3 regions of the Bacillus sp. 1A genome follow, and region 1 is predicted to be linked to each of the others. Evidence: riboswitches for the same ligand, from Rfam matches in the RefSeq annotation. Region 1 holds a riboswitch; each other region holds the start of a gene.

The links. A riboswitch is a leader RNA that binds a small molecule or an ion and turns the genes downstream of it on or off. The one in region 1 is predicted to bind S-adenosylmethionine.
Region 2: it holds a riboswitch for S-adenosylmethionine, as region 1 does, so the genes downstream of both, ACUN0F_RS26365 (Na+/H+ antiporter NhaC family protein) here and ACUN0F_RS31860 (methionine ABC transporter ATP-binding protein) in region 1, are expected to answer to the same signal.
Region 3: it holds a riboswitch for S-adenosylmethionine, as region 1 does, so the genes downstream of both, ACUN0F_RS02130 (ABC transporter permease) here and ACUN0F_RS31860 (methionine ABC transporter ATP-binding protein) in region 1, are expected to answer to the same signal.

Annotation. Positions count from the first base shown of each region.
Region 1 is NZ_JBQYLZ010000001.1:6,229,990-6,234,313, reverse strand. Features, by position in the region: gene pruA (L-glutamate gamma-semialdehyde dehydrogenase) at 1-988, shown strand, start outside; gene ACUN0F_RS31870 (hypothetical protein) at 1,178-1,327, shown strand; gene ACUN0F_RS31865 (cysteine hydrolase family protein) at 1,560-2,123, opposite strand; SAM riboswitch class I at 2,366-2,472, shown strand; gene ACUN0F_RS31860 (methionine ABC transporter ATP-binding protein) at 2,596-3,615, shown strand; gene ACUN0F_RS31855 (methionine ABC transporter permease) at 3,605-4,270, shown strand; gene ACUN0F_RS31850 (MetQ/NlpA family ABC transporter substrate-binding protein) at 4,292-4,324, shown strand, end outside.
Region 2 is NZ_JBQYLZ010000001.1:5,159,993-5,164,316, forward strand. Features, by position in the region: gene ACUN0F_RS26365 (Na+/H+ antiporter NhaC family protein) at 146-1,462, opposite strand; SAM riboswitch class I at 1,557-1,662, opposite strand; gene ACUN0F_RS26370 (DUF402 domain-containing protein) at 1,783-2,301, opposite strand; gene gltP (glutamate/aspartate:proton symporter GltP) at 2,368-3,639, opposite strand; gene ACUN0F_RS26380 (murein hydrolase activator EnvC family protein) at 4,133-4,324, shown strand, end outside.
Region 3 is NZ_JBQYLZ010000001.1:401,375-405,698, forward strand. Features, by position in the region: gene ACUN0F_RS02120 (ABC transporter ATP-binding protein) at 1-743, opposite strand, end outside; gene ACUN0F_RS02125 (ABC transporter permease) at 700-1,704, opposite strand; gene ACUN0F_RS02130 (ABC transporter permease) at 1,721-2,638, opposite strand; SAM riboswitch class I at 2,775-2,880, opposite strand; gene ACUN0F_RS02135 (DUF3951 domain-containing protein) at 3,289-3,423, shown strand; gene ACUN0F_RS02140 (hypothetical protein) at 3,442-3,945, opposite strand; gene ACUN0F_RS02145 (multidrug effflux MFS transporter) at 4,195-4,324, opposite strand, start outside.

The sequences.
Region 1 (4,324 bases):
TATGGCAGGTATGACAACAGCTGCTTTAGTTTCTGGTAACACAGTATTACTAAAACCAGCTAGTACAACTCCTGTAGTAGCAGCGAAATTCATGGAAGTATTAGAAGAAGCTGGCTTACCAGCTGGCGTAGTAAACTTCGTTCCAGGTAATGGTTCTGAAGTTGGTGACTACTTAGTAGATCACCCTCGTACACGTTTCGTGAGCTTCACTGGATCTCGTGATGTAGGTATCCGTATTTATGAGCGTGCAGCGAAAGTAAACCCAGGTCAAATTTGGTTAAAACGCGTTATCGCTGAAATGGGTGGTAAAGATACAATCGTTGTTGATAAAGAAGCAGATCTTGAATTAGCAGCTAAATCTATCGTAGCATCAGCATTCGGATTCTCAGGACAAAAATGTTCTGCATGTTCTCGTGCAGTAATCCATGAAGATGTATACGATCACGTATTAAATCGTGCTGTTGAATTAACGAAAGAATTAACAGTTGCTAATCCAGCTGTTTTAGGTACAAACATGGGTCCTGTTAATGACCAAGCTGCATTCGATAAAGTGATGAGCTATGTTGCAATTGGTAAAGAAGAAGGTAGAATCTTAACAGGTGGCGAAGGAGACGATTCTAAAGGCTGGTTCATCCAACCAACAATCGTTGCTGACGTTGCAGAAGATGCTCGCTTAATGAAAGAAGAAATCTTCGGACCAGTAGTAGCATTCTGTAAGGCAAAAGACTTTGATCATGCACTTGCAATTGCAAACAATACAGAATACGGTTTAACAGGTGCTGTTGTTACTAACAACCGTGACCATATTGAAAAAGCACGTGAAGAATTCCACGTGGGTAACTTATACTTCAACCGTGGATGTACTGGTGCAATCGTAGGTTACCAACCATTCGGTGGCTTTAACATGTCTGGTACAGACTCTAAAGCTGGTGGCCCTGACTACTTAGCGCTTCACATGCAAGCAAAAACTACTTCTGAAACTTTATAAGAAATAGTAGAAGAGATCTTCGCAGTCTGCGAAGATCTCTTTTTTTTTTTTTGAAAAAATTTCTATATGTGGATTAAGATGGATATAAGTAGAAAAACTAATAAAGTAATAAGGTTTACTTCAGTAAATAAGGTGTATTATATTTGTTGAATAGATTCTCTTTAGAGACAAGAAAAGTAGGTGAACAAAGTGGGAAAATATCAATTGGATTACAAAAGTCAGGTATCTGTGGCAAAGTTTCATGAAAAACAGACGCCTGCCAAATTTGATAAAAAGCAGCAAATTGAAAAATTGCGTGCGGAGTATTTGAAAAAGAAGCAAAAACAAACAGATAAATAATATGTTACGTTTTTGATAGGAGAAACTAGTTCTAATTACCGTATATTACCATTTGGTAATTAGAACTAGCTAAATCCTATTCATATCGGGATAAACATGTAAATAGAAACAAAACAACGAGAAAAGTTGACTTATTAGTCATATTTTTTAGTATTCATTTTAAGGATTTCCTGTATAATACAATTTGAAAGAAAATCTATGGTTTGACAAGAAACACTCTTTTCGGTTTTGCTCACTGAAGGGAGTGTTTTTTTGTAGCCACAAACTCCTCTGTACTCATTACAGTTGCATATACTCCATTTAAACTAGCCAAAATTGTGTTATGAATATAAACGGCTGGTATAGTAGCATTCTTAAAAGAAAGATCTTTTGTAGCACAAGCATCATGTATAACGGTACATGGAAAGCCGAAATCAAAAGCAGCCCTTACGGTAGCATCAATACACATATGAGTCATCATCCCGCATATGACGACGTGCTCAATGTCTAAACGTTGTAATTGTTCTAGAAGATCAGTTTCGCGAAAACTATTTGGATAATGTTTGAGTATAACGGTTTCTTCTCTAAGTGGACGTACGCTTTCATGAATATGTACACCTTCTGTATTGGGTAGGAAAAAAGTAGCGTCATCTTTTATTGCTACATGTTGGATATGAAAAATAGGTTCGTTTTTCGTTCTAAAGAGTTGTAGCAGCTGACGAGCATATTTGCTTGCTTCTACTGGATTACGCAATTCCATCTTTCCGTGTTGAAAATAATCATTTTGAATATCAACGAGTAAAAGAGCTGTTTTCATATATTTATCTTCCTCCGGTTTCATATTCAAATAATGGTATTCAATTTATAGAGGTGATTCTCCTTTTAAAAAAATATGAAGGAGAAGAATTTTACATAACTTTAAAAAGCAATATTATATTGTGATTTTTTATTTGAAAATTTTAATAGAGAAATAATTAATATTTTTCTAAAAAATGTATTGACTCCTATTATTCTGAGTTCTATAATGAGAATTAATTAAACGACAATTAAATCGATACATTCTTATCCAGAGAGGTGGAGGGACTGGCCCTACGATACCTCAGCAACGGGTTTTTTAATACCGTGCTAACTCCAGCAAGCCTTATAAAAGGCTTGGAAGATGAGAAGATGTGACCGAGTACATATAAGTGCTCTCCTTCTTATCTTTATGGTTGATAAGAAGGAGAGCACTTTTTATTTTACCTCGAAAGCTCTACTTCAAGTTTTTACAGCATATAGGAGGGGAAAAAATGATTTCTTTTAACAACGTAAGTAAAGTATATGAATCAGGTGGGCAATCTGTTCATGCGGTGGAGGATGTAACATTATCAGTTGAGAAGGGCGAAATTTTTGGCATTATCGGTTTTAGTGGCGCTGGAAAGAGTACGTTATTACGCCTAGTAAATATGTTAGAGAGACCAACGGCGGGAACGATTTCAATAGATGATAAAGATATTACATCACTATCGACGAAAGAATTACGGAAGCTAAGACAAAGAATCGGGATGATTTTTCAAAGTTTTAATTTATTTAATTCAAGAACAGTGTTTGGGAATATTGCTTATCCATTAAGGTTAGCGAAAGTACCAAAAAATGAGATGAAAGAAAGAGTAAATGAACTGCTAAAGTTTGTAGGATTAGAAGATAAAGCAAACTATTATCCAGAGCAACTATCAGGCGGACAAAAGCAGCGTGTTGGCATTGCAAGAGCACTTGCAACATCGCCAGACATTCTTATATGTGATGAGGCAACATCAGCTTTAGATCCAGAAACAACGACAGAAATTTTGAACTTATTAAAGAAAGTAAATCGAGAATACAATGTAACAATTCTTCTTATTACACATGAAATGCATGTTGTGAAAGAAATTTGTCACCGTGTAGCTGTAATGGAGAAGGGAAAGGTTATTGAAGAAGGAAAACTGTTTGATGTTTTCACACAACCAAAAACAAAGACAACTCAAAACTTTGTACGCTCCATTATTAATGATCATTTACCGGAAAGTGTTCTAGGGAAAATTCAAAATGGTGGACAGATTTATCGCTTAACATTTACTGGGGAAGAGACAGGGCAGCCGGTACTATCATATATCGCGAAAAACTATAACGTCGATGTAAACGTACTGTATGGAAATATTATTGAACTTCAAAATGTGCTATTTGGAAATCTACTTGTAGAACTACAAGGTGAGCAGAAAGAAATTCAAAAAGCATTACAACATCTAAGACTGCAAGTGCAGCTGAAGGAGGTAGAAGCTCATGCGAGTTGATTGGAGTATATTTTGGCCCCGCATAGTAGATGCGACGGGGGATACCCTCTTAATGGTAATCGTAACCCTTATATTTGCTACAATTCTCGGTATACCTCTAGGTTTACTATTGTATGTAACGAGGAAAGGAAACTTTTTAGAAAATAAATGGGTCTTTTCTATTCTTAATATCATTATTAATACAATTCGTCCGGTTCCATTCATCATCTTCTTAGTAGCTTTAAGTCCACTAACAAGAAGTGTTATCGGAACGACGATTGGAACAGCAGCAGCAATCTTTCCAATGACGTTAGTTGCGTCAATTGGTATTGCTAGAATGGTTGAAACAAATCTTGTTTCAGTTCCAAAGGGAGTTATTGAAGCAGCTCAAGCGATGGGTGCTTCACCATTTAGAATTGTTTTTGAAATTCTTGTACCAGAAGCGTTAGCGCCATTGATTTTAGGTGTTACGTTTATGACAGTTGGTTTAATTGAATTTTCTGCAGTTGCTGGGCTTGTCGGTGGTGGCGGTCTTGGTGACTTAGCGATGACATATGGTTATCAACGTTTTGATACATCAGTTATGTTCGTAACGGTCGTTTTACTTATTATTCTCGTACAGGTAGCTCAAAATTTAGGAAACTACTTTGCGAAAGTCTTTTTACGCAGATCATAAAAAGGAAGAGGGGAAAAGAAAATGAAGAAAATTTTAGCATTTGCATTATCAGCG
Region 2 (4,324 bases), 1.1 Mb from region 1:
TCAGACTTAAGACTGAGTTGCATTCAGCCTTTTGTAAAAATATGCGGTAGGGATAGGATGATTCACTCTTTTATCGCACATAAAAAGCCGTACAGAGAACATTCTCTATACGGCTTTGGTTACTATTCATAAACTTCATTTTAAATTATGCTGTTTTATGATACTCTTTCTTTCCCGCTACTTTAGAAAACCTCGGGAAACCAATTAATATAGAAATAATTCCACATACTCCAACTAAGATCGGATAAAACGCATATGGTAACAATTCAATCGGAGATAACGCCGCAAATCCTGCTGCCGTTAACATTTGCGCACCGTATGGAATTAACCCTTGCACACAACATGAGAAAAGATCTAATACACTCGCTGATTTACGAGGATCAATTTCATATTGATCTGCAATGTTTTTCGCAAGTGGACCTGTAAAAATAATAGAAATCGTATTATTCGCTGTACACATATTCGTCATACCTACTAAACCAGCGATACCGAACTCTGCTCCTTTTTTCGAACGAATGTTACGAGTTAAAATATTCATTAAATATTGAATACCACCATTATATTGAATCAGTTCGACCATACCACCAATTAAAATAGCAAGTAATACTAACTCCATCATACCGCCCATTCCAGTCGTTACACTTTTAAAGAAACTCTCTAACGTGTAACTTCCATCTAAAAGACCTATAACGCCGGATAGTACAGTTCCACCAGTTAACACAATAAGTACATTCCAGCCAAGCAATGCTGTAATAAGTACTCCTGCATACGGTAAAATCTTTATCCAGTCAAAGCTATGCGCTTTAATCTGCGTATCGCTCCCTAAAGTAATGATTACTAATAGTACAATTGTAATAATAGCCGCTGGTAATACAATTAAAAAGTTCGTTTTAAACTTATCTTTCATTTCTGTTCCTTGTGAGCGTACAGCTGCGATTGTTGTATCTGAAATAAATGATAAATTATCACCAAACATCGCTCCGCCAACAACGGTAGCCATCGTAAGTGCAATGGAGATATCAGTTTGCCCACTAATACCTACAGCAATTGGTGCTAATGCAGCAATTGTTCCCATTGAAGTTCCCATTGCTAATGAAATAAATGCCCCTATAACAAAAATTCCAGCTACGATAAATCCTTGCGGTAAAATGGATAACGCTAAGTTAACTGTAGAATCAACGCCGCCCATCCCTTTTGCCGTTTCAGAAAACGCTCCTGCCAGTACAAAAATTAAAACCATAATCATAATATCCGGGTTCCCTGCACCTTTAGCGAATCGTTCTACTTTTACATTAAAACTTTCTTTACGATTCATTGCTAAAGCGACTCCTACAGCAATTGAAATTGCTACAAGTATCGGCAATTTATAGAAATCACCTGTAATAATTCCAGAACCAATAAATAGCGCCAAAAATATCCCAAGTGGTAATAAAGCCAAACCATTTCCTCTCGTTTCTTTCAAAGTACCATCTCTCCCTAGTTTCAACCTTTTTCTAATGAATAACAAAAGACCTCTTCCAATGAGAAGAGGTCTTATACATCTATAAGGAACGCTCTTCTCATCTTTCAAGCACATGCTTGCTGGATTTGGCACAGCACTCTGAAATCGAGTCCGCTGCCGAGGCATCGTAGGGCCAGTCCCTCCGCCTCTCTTTATAAGAAGGTTTCATATTTATTTTTTAATAATAATTTCTTCCCTAACTTTACTCGCTTACAAAACAAAAGTCAATTATTTTTTGTATAGATTTTTTTGGTAATTATACAAAAATTTGAATACAACAATCATTTTAACTTTTTGATTTCTTCTTCCAATATTGAAATCCAATAAAATTCGCTATTTTTCATTGCATCTATTATCCATTTCGTAGTGTACCAAGCTAACTTATACTCTTCTTTTGTAACATCGCCACTTTTATAAGCATCCTCTAGCTCATCTTCATCCAATATATACATTTTACCGTTCGGTAATAACACTACATCTAAATATAAATCATCAAAATACGGTAAACCACGGTCGTCAATTTTATATTCTTTCGCCACATCGATATAATATTGCACTAATTTTTTCTGATCATCTAACATAGCTGTAATCGCAAAGTTTTTCCCGTCTATGAAATATTGAATCCACGTATATTGATTCCCTGCAATACAAAGTTGTTTACCATCATATTCTTTACAACTAGGTTCTCTTACCTTTTTTATTTCTAATATTCCTAGCATTCCTTCTTCTACTTGCTTAACCGTATAATCCTTCTCTATTAGTCGCTTCCACGAAGAACCGTCACCATATTTACGTTTCATTACGTCCGCTTCCCTTCTATATAGAAAAGCCCCCACATATTATGTGAGAGCTTGTTCAAATTATAATTAAGCTGCTTGCTTATTAGAAATTTCTTTCAAGTAGGCTTGTCCTTTTTCAGCGTCATACTGACCTTCCCACTTAGACATAACTACAGCTGCTAAAGAGTTACCTACAACGTTAACTGCTGTACGAGCCATATCTAAAATACGGTCAATACCAGCGATAAAGGCTAAACCTTCAGCTGGAATACCTACTGTACCAAGTGTCGCTAATAATACAACGAATGATACGCCCGGTACACCCGCAATACCTTTTGATGTAACCATTAATACTAGTAATAATGTAATTTGTTGTGTAATGGATAAATCAATACCGTACATTTGCGCTAAGAAAATAGCTGCAATTGCTTGATATAAAGTTGATCCATCTAAGTTAAATGAATAACCTGTCGGAATAACGAAAGATGTAATTGCCTTCGGACAACCGAACTTCTCCATTTTCTCCATGATTTTCGGTAAAACTGTTTCTGAACTTGCTGTAGAGTATGCTAAGATCAGTTCGTCTTTTAAAATTTTAAAGAATTGGAAAATGTTAATTCCAAATATTTTCGCTGTAAGTCCTAGTATGACTACAACGAAGAAAATCATCGCACCATATACAACTATGACTAATTTCCCTAATGGAATTAATGAAGATAAACCAAACGTCGAAACTGTTACACCAATTAATGCGAATACACCAAACGGTGCAAATTTCATAACTTGGTTAGTCACGTAAAACATCGCATCTGCTACACCTTGGAAAAATTGAAGAACCGGTCTTCCTCTTTCACCAATCGCCGCAACTCCTAAACCAAATAGTACAGAGAAGAAGATAATCGCAAGCATATCGCCCTCAACCAATGATTTCATAATATTCGTTGGAACGATATTCACAAATGTATCTGCAAACGAATGACTTTGTACTTGAGCTGTTGTTTCTGCATATTTAGAAATATCAGTCTTTGTTAATTGATCCATATTCACGCCTTTTCCTGGTTGGAAAATATTCGCTACCAGTAGACCAACAACAATTGCAATTGTTGTAATAATTTCAAAATAAAGAATTGTTTTCCCGCCTAATCGGCCTAGTTTTTTAACATCGCCAACACCAGCAACTCCAACAACAATACTTGCTACAACAATCGGCACAACGATCATTTTAATTAATCGGATAAAAATATCACCAATTGGTTTTAGGTACCCTACAACTGTGCTATCGCCATAAAAAATTGCCCCCACCGCGATACCTAGAGCAAGTCCAATTAAAATTTGCCATGCAAGTCCTATTCTTTTCATATTTGTTGTAACCCCCTCTTCGATGTGTCACTCTACCTCTCATTCTATATTTATAAAACTTGAAATTAAGAGTATTACATATTATTCGACAATTCACTACATTTTGTCCCTGTTAAAAATCATAAATCAAAAAATTAAATCTGACAACAAAATAACTTTTCCTGAACACAAATAATTTTCTTGACAAAAATAAAACCCATGTCAGAAAACCTAACATGAGAACGATTCCTCACTAGTATTTTAGTGGGTTTTCAACTTGAATTTCGCTATATAAAATCACGATTTTTTCCCTTTATTTTACAGATAAAATCTAGAATACAACTTTGTTGCACAAACTAAAAAAATAAAATTACCATTACAAATACTGTTGAAAAATGATAAATTCCGACAAAACTTAGCAACTTTATAAAATTTTCTTTACATTATGGTTACAACGATAGACACTCTTCTTCTTATGATATATAACATTCATAGGGAAAGGAGCCAGACAACCATGAAAAAGAAATTTGCAGCGTTTAGTGTTTTAGCAGCAGGAACACTTTTTGTTTCTCCGTTACTTTCACCCGTATACGCTGAAACGAATCAAGATAAATTATCTAATATTCAATCTGAATTAGAAGGAAAACAAAATGACTTACAAAATAAATCAGCTGAGAAAGAACAAATAGAAAAAGAAATTCAAGAA
Region 3 (4,324 bases), 5.8 Mb from region 1:
TGCTTAGGTGAACCTATCACTTCTTGTATCGTCCCTTTTTCAACAACACGTCCCCCGTACATCACAACTACTCGATCTGCTACTTCACGTACAAGTGCCAAATCGTGTGTAATTAATAAAATACTCGTATTTTGTTTTTCTTTTCGCTCTTTTAATAACCCCATAATTTGCTTTTGAATCGTTACATCTAATGCAGTTGTAGGCTCATCTGCAATAACGAGCTTTGGATGACAAGCAAACGCAATTGCTAAACAAATACGTTGTCTCATACCTCCGCTTAATTGATGTGGGTACTGTTCAAAACGTTTCTCTGCTTCATGTATCCCTAAATCCGTTAATAAATTAATCGCAATTTCTTTTGCTTCTCTTTTCGACTTTTTCTCATGTTGCAAAATCACCTCTGTAATTTGCCTTCCTACTTTCATCGTCGGATTTAAAGAGGACAGAGGGTCTTGAAAGATAAACGAAATGTCTTTCCCTCGAATTTGATTCCATTCTGATTCTTGTAAATTCGTTAATCCTTGAGATTGGAAAGAGATGCTTCCGTCATCGATGTGAATAGATTCTTGATTTAATCCGACAATAGATTGTGCTGTAACACTTTTTCCTGAACCACTTTCTCCTACAAGTGCAACGATTTCACCTTCGCTAATAGAAAAGGAAACATGCTTCACAATTGCTTGCTTACTATTCTCTTTTTCAACGGCCAATGTTACGTTTTCTAAAGATAAGAGCTGTCCCATGTCTTTTCTCCTTTCGATTCCGTTTGACGATTTTTGGATCAATTGCATCTTGCAAACCATCACCAATTGCATTAAATGCGAACATGATGAGAGCAATCATCAGCGATGGGAAGAAAAGTTGCCACCATTCTCCGCTTAGTAACGTCCCAAGTGCATCGTTCGTCATCGTGCCCCAGCTTGCCGCTGGTGATTGTACCCCAAGTCCGATAAAGCTTAAAAATGATTCTGAGAAAATAGCTGCTGGAATTGTAAATGATAAATTTACGATAATAATACCTGTTAAGTTCGGAATTAAATGCCCATATATAATCTTCATATGCGATGTACCTAATCGCTCTGCTGCAATAACAAATTCTCTTTGCTTTAAAGATAAGACTTGTGCCCTAACGAGACGTGCCATACCAATCCATCCTGTTAATGCAAGGGCAATAATAATTGTAAAAAGCCCTGGTTTCATAGCGATTAATAATAAAATAACAATTAATAAATATGGGATACCGTATAACACTTCAATCCCTCGTACAATCCACTCATCAATTAACGTTCCAAGGCGACTGCGTCCTCTCACATATCCACTAAAGCCCCCGATTAGTACACCTATTCCTATATCAAGAGCCGCTGCCACTAATCCAACTGTTAGTGAAATTTTCCCTCCAGCCCAGGTGCGCGCCCATATGTCCCTTCCTAAATCATCTGTTCCGAACCAATGCTCACTACTAGGTGGTAAGTTTGTTGCTTCTTTTACTTGTTCACTCGCAGTAAATGCCGTTAAACTTTCGCCAACCAGTGAGAAAATAATAATTAGTAATAACGTCACTGCCCCTAAAACTGCTATAGGGTTTGATATAAACTTGCGAAACACTTCCTTCTTTCGACTAATCGTTTGCTGATCTTTATTTATCGTTAATTCTTTTTTCTCCTCATTCGTTAATAACTGTTTATTGATTTCATAAGCTCCCATTTAAATGCCCCCCTCCTTACATAATAGAACGAATACGCGGATCAACAATACGGTGAATAATATCTGTAATGAAAATACAAGAAATTAATAATGCACTATAGAAAATCGTTGTTCCCATAATGACCGGATAATCCCGGTTAAAAATACTATCTACAAAATATTTTCCTAGACCAGGAATGGAAAATATTTTTTCAATAACGAAAGTCCCTGTTAAAAGTCCAGCCATTAACGGTCCAACAAATGTAAGTACTGGAACAATCGCATTTCGAAGAGCATGTCTTATAATGATTTTCTTAATTGGTATGCCTTTCGCTCTCGCTAGCTTAATATAATCACTCTGCAAAACTTCAATCATATTAGAGCGAACAAATCTTGTAATAACCGCGATTGGCCCTAATGCTAATGCGAATGACGGTAATACCGTATGTTCAAATGTGCCCCAAGACGCTACTGGTAAAAGTTCAAATTGTATAGCAAATACTTGTATAAATAGTGGTGCTAAAATAAAACTTGGAATAGAAATACCGAGAATCGCAAGTAAGCTCACACTATAATCAATTACTTTCCCATGATATAGGGCTGCAAATGTACCTGCTGCAATTCCGACTAACAATGAAATAACAAGTGCTTGTAAACCAATAATCGCTGATGGACCAAATCCTGTCGTTATAATTTCTGATACACCTTGACCTGTCGATTGAACAGATTCACCAAAATCAAAATGAACTACGCCATCTAAATAAGCAACATATTGATTCCATAACGGTTCATCAAGGTGATACTTCGCTCTCATGTTTTGTATCACTTCTTCAGGAAAGATTTTCGCATCTGATGAAAACGGATCCCCTGGAATGATATGCATAATCAAAAATGTTACTGTCGTAATGACCCATAGCGTGAACACCATAACCGATAGTTTTTTAATAACATACACTTCAATAACCCCCTAAACAAATGTATTTACTTTGTTTTATTAACGTATTTTTCCCATTACTCCCTTTCCTCTTCTTAAAACACAAAAAGCCTTGATCTTAAAAAATAAGATCAAGGCTTAATAAACGAAGGCCCATCACTTATCTTTCAAGACTTGCTTGCTGGAATTAGCACGGTGTTCCTGTTACAGAACCCGCTGCTGAGGTGTCATAGGGCCAGTCCCTCTACCTCTCTGGATAAGTAAATTGCTATATTATTATTTGGTTCAAATTGTATATTTTGAATTATAATTCTGAAAAAATGAAAAGTCAATCAAATTGGATATATTTAGAAAAATCAGTTTTTACTTCTTTTATCCAAATTACAGTTTTCTCTTATAATAAAAAGAAATAATATTAAAGAAGTGATAAGATAGATCCCTTACTTCTTGCTACTATAGAGTTACCCTTAACAATCGTTATACTTGTACTTGTCATCATCGGCTTCTATAAAGTGAAACTTTAATCAGTGGGGGTTTTGTTCATCCCCCACTGATTATTAGTTGAACCAATCGGGCTTTTACGGGCAGTTGATCCCCTACCTAACTTCTTTGCTTTCACTGAACTTTGAGGTGGGGTCTTACTGCCCGGCAAATAGCGGGATAAACTCTTTATTAAAAAGAAACGTATCACTTCTTTTTATACTCCATTCGATAATATTACCGGACAAACAATCTCTGCATTTCACGAGGAACAGAATGTATTAGTATCCGAGGATCAAGACGGAGATGGTAAGAAGAAAAAATAACCTTGCGCGTACGCAAGGTTATTTTTTCGTTTCTGCTTGAAAACGTTTATAGTATGTTGATGCTGTTGCAAAGTTAATTTCTATATCACGAATCAATGATGAGTCTTCTTCTTTAGCTAACTTCTGTAATTTTTTCATTGCTTGTTCCGATTCATTCAAGAAACCAGCGTATACCTCATGTTCTTGCTCTTTCGACTTTGGAACACGAATTTCTTTACGTATATTATCAATATCTTCTAACATGCTAGTCGTTACCTTTTGTACATCTTCTTTATATGTAACATTCGTTATTTCCTTACCGCCCTTTTCTTTTGCCACTTCAAATAACTGTAGTGCTTTATTAATTTCTTTATTCATTTTCATATCGTATTTTTCATGTACCGCACGGTATTCTTTCATCTCTTCTGTTTGCTCAGTAGATTGCTCTACCTTTTCTTTCGGTTCTTTCGTATCTTTATTTCCATTACATCCTGCTAGAAGGATCATACTTCCCATTACAGCAATACCCAAAACCTTCTTCATCTCTTCTTCTCCTTTTATCTACAGCTACTACTCATTATAGTTTCTTTTATCTCCACTTATTATTATACCGAGAACATCCTACTTTTTACACTTCAGACGCTACCTTAATATACATGCCTACATTTTTGTCACAGTATCGTCACTTTATGCAAATAACTTTTGCATCACCTTACAAAGCTGTATGAGTTATTTCAAAGAAATGAAAAAAGAGCTGATTCAAAAATATTTGAATCAGCTCTTTTTTATAATTTAAGCTTCTAAATTTTGTCTTTGTTGCAGTTCAAACTGCTTTTCACTTCTTCTGGCCATAAATAGATAACATAATACAGCACCAATTTCACAAAGAGCTATCACAACCCCCATCGGTAATGCGGTATTG